Regions from separate parts of the Streptomyces sp. NPDC059010 genome, predicted to be linked through region 2. Evidence: riboswitches for the same ligand, from Rfam matches in the RefSeq annotation. Region 2 holds a riboswitch; the other holds the start of a gene.
The links. Region 2 has a riboswitch for cyclic di-AMP ahead of ACFWYS_RS03880 (M23 family metallopeptidase). Riboswitches for the same ligand answer to the same signal wherever they lie in the genome.
Positions count from the first base shown of each region.

Region 1: another riboswitch for cyclic di-AMP. It lies ahead of ACFWYS_RS36885 (C40 family peptidase); the one in region 2 lies ahead of ACFWYS_RS03880 (M23 family metallopeptidase).

Region 1 covers NZ_JBHYJA010000046.1:77,769-83,224, reverse strand. The annotation lists gene ACFWYS_RS36895 (ATP-dependent Clp protease proteolytic subunit) at 1-584, shown strand, start outside; gene ACFWYS_RS36890 (hypothetical protein) at 592-900, shown strand; cyclic di-AMP (ydaO/yuaA leader) riboswitch at 1,243-1,453, shown strand; gene ACFWYS_RS36885 (C40 family peptidase) at 1,457-1,930, shown strand; gene ACFWYS_RS36880 (LysE family translocator) at 1,992-2,606, opposite strand; gene ACFWYS_RS36875 (LysR family transcriptional regulator) at 2,707-3,621, shown strand; gene ACFWYS_RS36870 (ATP-binding protein) at 3,654-4,097, opposite strand; gene ACFWYS_RS36865 (helix-turn-helix domain-containing protein) at 4,311-5,180, shown strand; gene ACFWYS_RS36860 (DUF397 domain-containing protein) at 5,190-5,417, shown strand.
Region 2 covers NZ_JBHYJA010000003.1:20,519-25,974, reverse strand. The annotation lists gene ACFWYS_RS03895 (GNAT family N-acetyltransferase) at 1-402, opposite strand, end outside; gene ACFWYS_RS03890 (HPr family phosphocarrier protein) at 581-862, shown strand; gene ACFWYS_RS03885 (GntR family transcriptional regulator) at 1,052-1,747, opposite strand; gene ACFWYS_RS03880 (M23 family metallopeptidase) at 1,932-2,717, opposite strand; cyclic di-AMP (ydaO/yuaA leader) riboswitch at 2,730-2,894, opposite strand; gene ACFWYS_RS03875 (M16 family metallopeptidase) at 3,109-4,497, opposite strand; gene ACFWYS_RS03870 (M16 family metallopeptidase) at 4,494-5,456, opposite strand, start outside.

The DNA.
Region 1 (5,456 bases), on a different contig from region 2:
GCAACGGCACCCGGACCCAGGACCCCTACTCGAAGCTGCTGGAGGAACGGATCGTCTTCCTCGGCACACAGATCGACGACATCTCGGCGAATGACGTGATGGCCCAGTTCATGTATCTGGAGCACAAGAACCCCGACCAGGACATATCGCTGTACATCAATTCGCCGGGCGGCTCGTTCAGCGCCATGTCGGCGGTCTACGACACGATGCAGTACGTCACCTGTGACGTGGAGACGATCTGCCTCGGCCAGGCCGGCTCGGCCGCCGCGGTCCTGCTGGCGTCGGGCACCGCGGGCAAGCGGTTCGCACTGCCGGGGGCCCGGGTGGTGATCCATCAGCCGGGGCTGCCCGAGCCGGTCGAGGGCCAGGCGAGCGATCTGGCCATCCAGGCCGACGAACTGACACGCGTTCGGGTCCGCCTTGAGGAGATGCTCGCCCACCACACCGGGCGCGACCGGGAACAGGTGAGCGAGGACATCGAGCGGGACAAGATCCTCGACGCCCGGGAGGCACTGGAGTACGGGCTGGTGGACCGGATCATCCCGAGCCGCAAGGCCACCCTCGCCCCGCCGACGGGACGGTGACCGGCCGGTGCTTCCACCCGAGTTGCCGCCCCTTCCCGCGCTGACCCGCGCGGAGGGGGAGCTGATCGACCGTTACCTCGACGTGGTCGACCTGCTCGGCCGGATCAACCCGGCCCAGCACGGCGACACCTACCGCGGACTGCGCGCCGCCCAGGCGCTCGTGAGCAAGGCGGCCGCGCTGCGGGACGCGCTGGCGCTGATGCACCAGCGCGGCGAGACGGAGCTGCACGCGCTCACGCTGGCGCGTGCGTTGCGCGTGCTGGACGGGGAGCGCCGCACGGCTCGCGTCACGGTGCCGCCGCGCTCCGACAGTTGACGTCCCCTACGGACCCGGATCCGGACACCCCGACCCTCTGACGAGGCGTCCGGCCCGGCGCCGAAACGGACCAAATGGCGTACCCCCTTTCGGCGTAGTCACCTCTCCTTTTGCGCGCCCTTCAGGGTTGCGCAAGGGGCATGACCGCTAGGCGGAATTGGGCGTTCCATCCCTGGTCCGAGGCTCCTCGGGCACCTGGACACCGACCCGGACGCAAGGGTGTCCACCCGAACGGGTGAGTGGTGAGTAACACCACAAATCCCCGATTCCGTTGGGTTTTTCGTTCATCCGTGCGTCAAGATCCCTGTCTGACGACAAGCCCCCGCCACAGCGGCGGGGCGGTCCGGGCGGACGCCGAGTCCTGCCGCCGCCCGGATGACCGGTCGACAGGAGTGGATCGGCAGGAGTGGAGGACCCGAGCAAGACGGGTCGCCGGAGCGGACGTTCGTTCGAGCCGAGCAACCCTTGGGGTGAAGCCGCGGCAACGCGGCCGGGCAACTTCGCCAGCCCGAATCCGACAGGTCATCCTTCACAGGCGGCTGACGAAGGGTTGCGCATGACTGCGCTCAATCGTGTCCCGTCGCTCATGGTCCGGGCCGGTACGGCTTCGGCTCTCACCATCGCCGCCGTGGGCGGATCGATCGTGGCACCCGGCTTCGCCTCCGAGGCGGAGGCCGCCACGCCGGCGTCGAAGGCACTTCAGGTCGCGGCCTCGAAGAAGGGCTCCCCGTACAGGTGGGGCGCCACCGGGCCGAACCGGTTCGACTGCTCGGGGCTCACGCTGTACTCGTACAAGAAGGCGGGCAAGAAGCTGCCCCGTACGGCGGCCCAGCAGTACAACAAGACACGCCACATCTCCGCCGGCAACCGCAAGGCCGGGGACCTGGTGTTCTTCCACTCGGGGTCGAACGTCTACCACGTAGGCATCTACGCCGGGAAGGGAAAGCTCTGGCACTCCCCGAAGAGCGGTGACGTCGTAAAGCTGCAGAAGATCTGGACCAGGAGCGTCTGGTACGGCCGGGTCAAGTGACCCTCCCGGGGGCGGTGGCGGCGGTCTGACACGCCGTCACCGCCCTCGGGGCCGCAGGCTCTCAGAGGGCCGCCAGCGGCCCCGCGAGGAGCCCCAGGCCGAAGGCCGTCAGCGCGGCGCCCGTACCGACCGTGACCGCCCTCGCGGCGCGCGGCCGGCGCAGCCACCTGCCGAGCCGGTCCACCAGCAGGGCGACCACCTGGAACCACACCAGCGCGATCGCGAGCACGATCAGCGCGAGCAGCAGCGTCCGGGGCAGCGCCGGAGCGCCCGCGGGCACGAACTGCGGCAGCACGCTGAGGAAGGTCAGCGACGCCTTCGGGTTGAGGGCGTTGGTGACGAAGCCCTGCCGCAACGGGCGGCCGGTGGAGTCCTCGCGCGCGTCGGCCACCTCGGTGTGCCGCTGCCGCAGCGTCTGGACGCCCAGATACAGCACATAGACACCGCCCACCACCTGCAACGCCCGGAACAGCGCCGGTACGGCGGCCAGCACCGCGGCGACCCCCACCACCGCCAGCGTCACATGGACCAGCAGCCCGGCCCCGATCCCGAGGGCGCAGGCGATGCCGGCCCGGCGGGAGACGAGGGCGTTGCGTACGACGACGGTGAAGTCGGCCCCGGGCATGGCGACCAGGCCGGCGGAGACCCCGGTGAAGGCGATGAGCTGAGCGTCCATGCGGCCAGAGTGCCGTGCGGAAGCCTTCAGCAGGTATGTCGAATATTCTGGAAGGGCCTTAAGCATCGCTTTAGGCTCGGCCCGTCCGGAGGAAGCCACCATGTACGACCCGACCCGCCTCGCCGCTCTGGTTGCGGTCGCGGAGGCGGGGTCGATCACCAGGGCCGCCGAGCGGCTCGGCTACACCACGCCCGCGCTCTCCCAGCAGCTGGCGAAGCTGGAGCGCGAGACGGGCACCGCCCTTCTGGTACGGCACCACCGCGGGGCGCGGCTCACCGGCGCGGGCGAGTTGCTGGTGGCCAGGGCACGGCGGGTGCTCGACGAGTTGGAGCGGGCCCGGCACGAACTGGCCCGGCTGACCGGGCTGTCCGGCGGCACGCTCCGGCTGGCCACCTTCCAGACCGCCGGCATCCATCTGCTGCCCCCGGCCCTGAGCGCCTTCCGCCGGGCCCATCCGGACGTGGAACTGACGATCACGGACTACGAACCCTCGGCCGGTGTCGCCGCCGTGGCCTCCGGCGAGGTCGACCTGGCCCTGACGCACACCTACGAGCCGGGCGATCCGACCCCGCTCCCGTCCTCCGTCGGCGTCGAAGCGATCCTCGTGGAGGAACTGGTCCTGGTCTCCGCCCCGGGCCACGCCCTCACCAGCGGGTCCGCTCGCCTCCCCCTGGCCGAACTCGCCGGACAGCCCCTGATCAGCATGGCCCCGGACGCTCCGGCCCGGCGGGGCGTCGAGGCGGCCCTGGCCCGGGCCGGCGCCACGCCCTCGGTCCTGGTCCCGACCCCCGGGTATCTCCTGGTGTGTGCGCTGGCCAGCGCGGGGCTCGGCGTCGCGGTCGTACCGGAGATGGTGGCGCGCACGTCGGTCACTCCGGTCGGGGTGCGCGCGCTGGAGGACGGCGGCCTGCGCCGTACGATCTCGGTCGCCCACCGCGTGGACGAGGCGGCTCCCGCGGCGGACGCCTTCAGGGCGTTGCTCCGCGGCACCTTCGGCCGAGCCCATCAGCCCTGAGCGGGCCTGGTCCACAAGCGCCCGACGGAGTGCTACGGCTCTTGCGCCGCGGGCACTCGTACGGTCCACGGCACCTCGACGGACACGGTCTTGCCGCCCTCCCGGGTGGGCCGCACCCTCATCTTGCCGCCGCACTCCGCGGTCAGCCAGCGGATGATGACCAGACCGCGGCCGTTGTCCTGCTGGACGGCGGCCGGCAGCCGCCTGGGCAGGCGCGGATGGCTGTCGGTCACGCCGATGCGCAGTTGTTCGTCACGGTCGAGCTCGATGTCCACCGTGAAGGTGGGTGACTGCCCGAGGGTGTGCTGTACGGCGTTGGTGGCCAGTTCGGAGACGATCAGCCGAATGGTCTCGGCCTCCTCCGAGTCCGGTGGCAGCCCCCACTCGGCGAGGGTGGAGACCACATAGGCCCGGGCCGCGGAGACCGAGGCGGGATCGCTCGGCAGAGTGACGGATGCTTCCAGGTGATCTGCCATGGCGATGTCGTCCCTTTCCCACGGGACCGAAGTCCGACACGGAGCGGATGGTTCGAGTACGGTCCCGGACTGGTGCTTCGTCGCCAGACTGCCATTACCGCGCCCGTCAGAGGTGGCGATCCACCAAGATATGCATATATCTGTCGCTCGAAGCGGTGAACTCTGCGACGGCAGACCGTATTTGGGCGGCTCGGTTGGAGTAAGGAGTTGTCCATGCAGCACGGTCCCGTGGTGCGCCGCAGAAAACTGGGCGCAGAACTGCGTGCGTTGCGCACCGAGGCGGGGCTCACCAGTGGTGAGGCGGCCCGGCTGGTGGGCTGGCACCAGTCCAAGGTGAGTCGGATCGAAACCGGCGCCAGCGGGGTGAAACCGGCCGATGTGCGGTTACTGCTCGACGCCTACGGCGTGCGGGACGCCCAACTGCGGGAGTTGTTGCTGGTGTTGGCGGGCTCCGACGAGGGGGGCGGCCGCCATCACTGGTGGCATGCGTACCGCGGAGTGCTGCCGCCGACGTACCGGGATTTCATCAGCCTGGAGTCCCAGGCGAGTGCGATGCGCACGCTGGAGACGTCCGTTGTGCCCGGGCTGCTGCAGACACCCGAATACGCCCGGGCGGTGACCCGGGCCGCGGTGAGCGGGCTCGACGACGCCGCCGACGAACGGCTGGACGCGCTGGTCGCGGTGCGGCTGGCCAGGCAGGACGTGCTGCACGGCGATCCGCCGCTGAAGCTGTGCGCGGTGCTGGACGAGGCGGTGCTGCGCCGGGAGATCGGCGGGCCCGAGGTGATGGCGCGGCAGCTGGGGCGGCTGATGGAGGCGGCGCGGCTGCCCCAAGTCCGGCTGCAGGTCCTGCCGTTCGCGGCCGGAGAACATATCGGCATCACCGGGCCTTTCGTTATCTTCTCATTTTCGAGCACCTCTGATCTGGATGTGGTTGTTCTCGACCACTTGACGAGTAGCCTCTACCTCGAACGGAAAGAAGACCTCCAGGCCTACACGGAGGCCTTCAACGCCCTTCGGATCCACGCCCTTTCGCCCGAGGAATCGATGGATTACATCGCCGCGCTTGGTGGCGGCGCGTAAGGAGGCACCATGACCGCACTGCCTCGGAAGGTGACTTCAAGTACCGATCTCCCCGCTGCGCGATGGCTGCGCAGCAGCTACAGCACGGGAGCGAACAACTGCGTCGAGACGACACGGGCGCACTCCGGTCCCTGGATCGGACTGCTCGCCGTACGCGACTCCAAGGATCCGGCCGGACCCGCGCTGCTCTTCTCCCCCGAGAGCTGGGCGGGTTTCACGGCCGCGTTCCAGTCTTAACCGTTCCGATCAGTCCTGACCGGTTCTGATCGGTTCCAC
Region 2 (5,456 bases):
GTGTTCCAGAAGGGCGGAGGCGACGCCGCGCCCCTGGTGGGCGTCCTGGACGAGGAAGGCGACCTCGGCCTCGTCGGCGGGTGCCGACGCGGGCATTCCGTCGGCGCCGATCCGGTCGTAGCGTACGGTTGCGATGAACTCGCCGCCCACCGTGGCCGCGAGTCCCACCCGGTCCACAAAGTCGTGGTGCGTGAAGCGGTGGACGTCCTTCGCGGACAGTCGCGGGTAGGGCGCGAAGAAGCGGTAGTACTTCGACTCGTCCGACACCTGCTCGTAGAAGCTGACCAGGCGCTCGGCGTCATCAACGGTGATGGGGCGGATGCGCGCGGTGCCGCCGTCGCGCAGCACCACGTCGGCTTCCCAGTGGGCGGGGTACTCGTGCCGGTCCGAGGCGCTCTGCATGGGGCCCAGGTTACGGCTCGCGTATGACAACGGCGCGAGGCAGTCTGTGGAGGACGTATGTCGGGTCGAGGCCGCGACCCGACGGTCACCGCGAGAGGGGTGTTTTGTCCCTCCCGGCATGCTTCACGGGTGTGGGAAACTGGTCTAGACAACCCTGAACACCGAAGGGCAGCATCACATGGCTGAGCGCCGCGTCAACGTCGGCTGGGCCGAGGGTCTCCACGCCCGCCCCGCTTCCATCTTCGTCCGGGCCGCCACGGCCGCAGGTATCCCGGTGACGATCGCCAAGGCTGACGGCAACCCCGTCAACGCGGCTTCCATGCTGGCTGTCCTGGGTCTGGGCGCCCAGGGCGGCGAGGAGATCGTCCTCGCCTCCGACGCCGAGGGTGCGGACGTCGCCCTCGACCGTCTGGCGAAGCTGGTCTCCGAGGGCCTTGAGGAACTGCCCGAGACGGTCTGAATGACCTGAGCGGGACTCCGCAGCAAGCGGTGAAGCCGCGTCCGTCTTTCCGGCGGGCGCGGCTTCGTCGTTTTCGAGCAGGAGGCATACGGGTTTCCGCGCGGCGGCCGACGGAATTCACGGCACCCGAAAAAGGGCAGCGGAAATTTCCCGCCACCGAATATCCCTTCTTTGTATACGGCGCCCGTGTTAATGCCGCAGGCTCGGCATGTTTACGGGATGTTGCGAATTCCTCACACGCTCCGCGCGGTCACCGCCGGAGCCGAACCGCAGCCGGTGCGCGGAGGTCGAGCGCTCGGTGTGCAGCATGGTGATCGCGCGGGCGCGTTCGCCGTCGCCGCGCGCCACCGCGTCCACGATCGCGCCGTGCTCGGTCCAGGACTCCACCGGGTCGACCGGCGCCTCCACGGCGTACATCCAGGCGATCTTGTGGCGCAGCTGGGTCAGCATCGAGGTCAGGGCGGGGCTGCCGGAGGCCTGCGCGAGCGTCTCGTGGAACCAGCCGCCCAGGGAGCGCAGGTCGTCGCTGTTCCCCCGCCTGGCCCGCTCCTGCCCCAGCCTGACCAGGCCGCGCAGGACTTTCAGATGGGCCTCGGTGCGCCGCTGGGCGGCCCGGGCGGCGCCGAGCGGCTCCAGGAGCAGGCGCATCTCCAGCAGGTCGGCGGCCTCCTCCTCGGTCGGTTCGGCGACGCACGCGCCCGCGTGCCGCCGGGTCACCACGAAGCCCTCCGCCTCCAGGGTGCGCAGGGCCTCACGCACGGGGACGCGGGAGACTCCGTAGCGGCGCGCGAGGAGTTCCTCGGTGAGCCGGCCGCCACGCTCGTAGACACCGGCGACGATGTCGTCCCGGATCGCCGTGCATACCGAATGCGCCGGAATACGCATGACCGACCTCCGCCTTAATCCCCGTGAAACGTCGACGAATGACGTGTGTTCAGTGACTCTATGGCAACCGGCCGGAATTTCCGACGGCGGGCCGGAATCCATGGATATTTTTTGGTCAGCCGATCGTCTCCGAAACGCCGAAAGCCCCGGCTCGGGGAGCCGGGGCTTCGAGGGGACGTGCGGGTCAGATGTTCACGCCGTGCGAGCGCAGGTAGGCGACGGGGTCGATGTCGGAGCCGTACTCCGGCGAGGTCCGCGCCTCGAAGTGCAGGTGCGGGCCGGTGACGTTGCCGGTGGCTCCGGACAGGCCGATCTGCTGGCCCGGAGTGACGCTCTGGCCCACCGAGACGCCGATGGACGACAGATGGCCGTACTGGGTGTACGTACCGTCGTTCATCTTGATCACGATCTGGTTGCCGTACGACCCGCCCCAGCCGGCCTCCACGACGGTGCCGGAGGCGACCGCGTGCACGGAGGTGCCGCTGGCGGCGTGGAAGTCGATGCCGGTGTGGCTGCCGGAGGACCAGACGGCGCCGCCGGCCAGGTAGCCGGTGGAGACGTACGAGCCGGTTATGGGGGCGACGTACGACAGCAGGCGCTTGCGCTCGGCCTCACGGGCGGCGCGCTCCTTGGCCTCGCGCTCCTGCTTGGCCTTCTCGGCCGCCTTCTTGCGCGCGGCCTCCTCGGCGGCCTTCTTCAGGGCGGCGGCCTCCTGGGCCGCCTCCTCCTGCGCGGCCGCCTGGTCGGCGATCTGGTCGGCGATCGAGTTGTCGATGGTGATGACCGGGATGAGGCTGGTCTGCTCGGCGGCGGGTTCGGCGGCGAGCGCCGGAGCGGCCAGAGTGCCTATGACACCGGTGGCGGTGAGAGCGGCGACGCCCGCCGCGCGGGCGGTGGTGCGCTCGAACCGGCCGGGACGACGGTGCTTCCCGGAGGCGCGGTTCTTCCCGGTGGCGCAGGTGAACGCCATGTAGAGGCTGGTCCTTTCCTTCCCTCTCGCCTACCGGGTTAGCTGACGGGTTCGGAGCAGGAAGGTCTCCTACGGACCCCCTCGCGACTGGCGCGGGCGTCCGATTCACCCCAGGGACTTCGATGGGTCCCCGGCTCCCCTGGCTTGCGCCGTACGGGGACTCGGCGATGGCTGACCGGTGCCGCGGACGCGGCGCAGTGCCTGACGGACAGCCCGGAAGACGCTAAGCGGGACGTCTTTCAATACCCAAACGGATCACGGGTTTTGTAGCGCATCCCACAGGCCAGACAGGCAGCCTCTCCCTCAATTCGGGCATAAAGGGGCCCTGGTGACCGGTGAGTCACCAGGGCCCCTACGCGCGCGTGCCGTCGCCCCGCGCCGTGCCTGTCCGCTATTCGGCCGCCACGACGGTGACTTCGCCGATGCCGAGGGCCTCGACGGGCCCGTGGATCTCGGCCGCGTCACCGACGAGGATCGTCACCAGCCGGTCCACCGGGAAGGCGCTCACGGCCGCGGCGGTGGCCTCGACGGTGCCGGTCGCGGCGAGCTGCTGGTACAGCTTCGCCTGGTAGTCGTCGGGCAGGTGCTGCTCGACCTGGTCGGCCAGCGTGTTCGCCACGGACGCGGCGGTCTCGTACTTCAGCGGCGCCACCCCGACGAGGTTCTGCACGGCGAAGTCCCGCTCGGCGTCGGTGAGCCCCTCGCCGGCGACGCCGCGCAGGACCTTCCAGAGGTCGTCCAGGGCCGGGCCGGTGTTCGGGGTATCGACGGAGCCGCTGATGGCGAGCATCGACGCGCCCGTGCCGTCCGGGGCGGAGCGCAGGACCTGCCCGAAGGCGCGCACGCCGTAGGTGTAGCCCTTCTCCTCGCGCAGCACCTTGTCCAGACGGGAGGTGAGGGTGCCACCGAGGCAGTACGTGCCGAGCACCTGCGCGGGCCACACGCGGTCGTGCCGGTCCGGGCCGATCCGGCCGATCAGCAGCTGCGTCTGGACGGCGCCGGGGCGGTCCACGATGACGACGCGGCCGGTGTCGTCGGCGGTCACCGGCGGGACCGGCCGCGGCTCGGCCGGGGAGCCGGTCCAGGCGCCCAGGGTGTCGCCGAGCAGGGCGTCGAGGTCGACGCCGGTGAGGTCGCCGACGACCACCGCGGTGGACGTGGCGGGCCGGACGTGGCGCTCGTAGAAGGCGCGTACGGCCGCGGAGTCGATGTTGCCGACCGTCTCCTCGGTGCCCTGGCGCGGGCGGGACATGCGCGAGGTCGCCGGGAACAGCTCCTTGGAGAGCTCCTTGGCGGCACGGCGCGAGGGGTTGGCCAGCTCGTGCGGGATCTCGTCGAGCCGGTTGCGGACCAGTCGCTCGACCTCGGCGTCCGCGAACGCGGGCGCCCTGAGGGCGTCGGCGAGCAGACCGAGCGCCCTGGCCAGGCGGGAGGCGGGCACTTCGAGGCTGACGCGCACACCGGAGTGGTCGGCGTAGGCGTCGAGGGTGGCGCCGCAGCGCTCCAGCTCGGCGGCGAACTCCTCGGCGGTGTGCTTGTCGGTGCCCTCGGAGAAGGCGCGCGCCATGATCGTGGCGATGCCGTCCAGGCCCTTCGGCTCGGCGTCCAGGGGCGTGTCCAGGAGCACCTCGACGGCGATGACCTGCTGACCGGGGCGGTGGCAGCTCAGGACCGTCAGGCCGTTGTCCAGCTTGCCGCGCTCGGGCGCCGGGAACGCCCAGGGCCGGGCCTCGCCGGCCTGGGGCTGCGGGTGGAAGTCCATGCTGGCGAGCTCGGTCACTGCGCCGACTCCTCGTTCTCGTCGGTGGTCTCGTCGGCCTCGGCTGCGGTCGGCTCGTAGACGAGCACCGCGCGGTTGTCGGGGCGCAGGCGGGCCTTGGCGATCGCCTGGACCTCCTCGGCGGTGACGTCGAGGACGCGCTGTACGGCGGTGAAGGCGAGCTGGGGGTCGCCGAACAGGACGGCGAACCGGCACAGTTCGTCGGCGCGGCCCGCGACCGTGCCGAGCCGGTCCAGCCACTCGCGCTCCAGCTGGGCCTGGGCGCGCTCCATCTCCTCGGCGGTGGGGCCCTCCTGCGCGAAGCGGGCGAGCTCCTCGTCGACGGCCGTCTCGATGACGGGGACCTCGACGTCGCCGGAGGTCTTCACGTCCAGCCAGCCGAGAGAGGGCGCCCCGGCCAGGCGCAGCAGGCCGAAGCCGGCCGCGACGGCCGTACGGTCGCGGCGGACGAGGCGGTTGTAGAGGCGGGAGGACTCGCCGCCGCCGAGGACGGTCAGCGCCAGGTCGACGGCGTCGCACTCGCGCGTGCCGTCCTGCGGGAGCCGGTAGGCGGCCATCATCGCGCGCGCGGGCACGTTGTCCTCGACGACCTCGCGCAGCTGCTCGCCGATGACGTCGGGCAGCGAGCCGTCGCGCGGCTCGGGCTTGCCGTCGTGGGCCGGGATGGAGCCGAAGTACTTCTCGACCCAGGCGAGCGTCTGCTCCGGGTCGATGTCGCCGACGATGGACAACACGGCGTTGTTCGGCGCGTAGTAGGTGCGGAAGAACGCGCGCGCGTCCTCCAGGCTGGCCGCGTCCAGGTCGGCCATCGAGCCGATCGGCGTGTGGTGGTACGGGTGTCCGTCCGGGTACGACAGCGCGGTCAGCTTCTCGAAGGCGGTGCCGTAGGGGACGTTGTCGTAGCGCTGGCGGCGCTCGTTCTTGACGACGTCCCGCTGGTTCTCCAGGCCCTCCTCGTC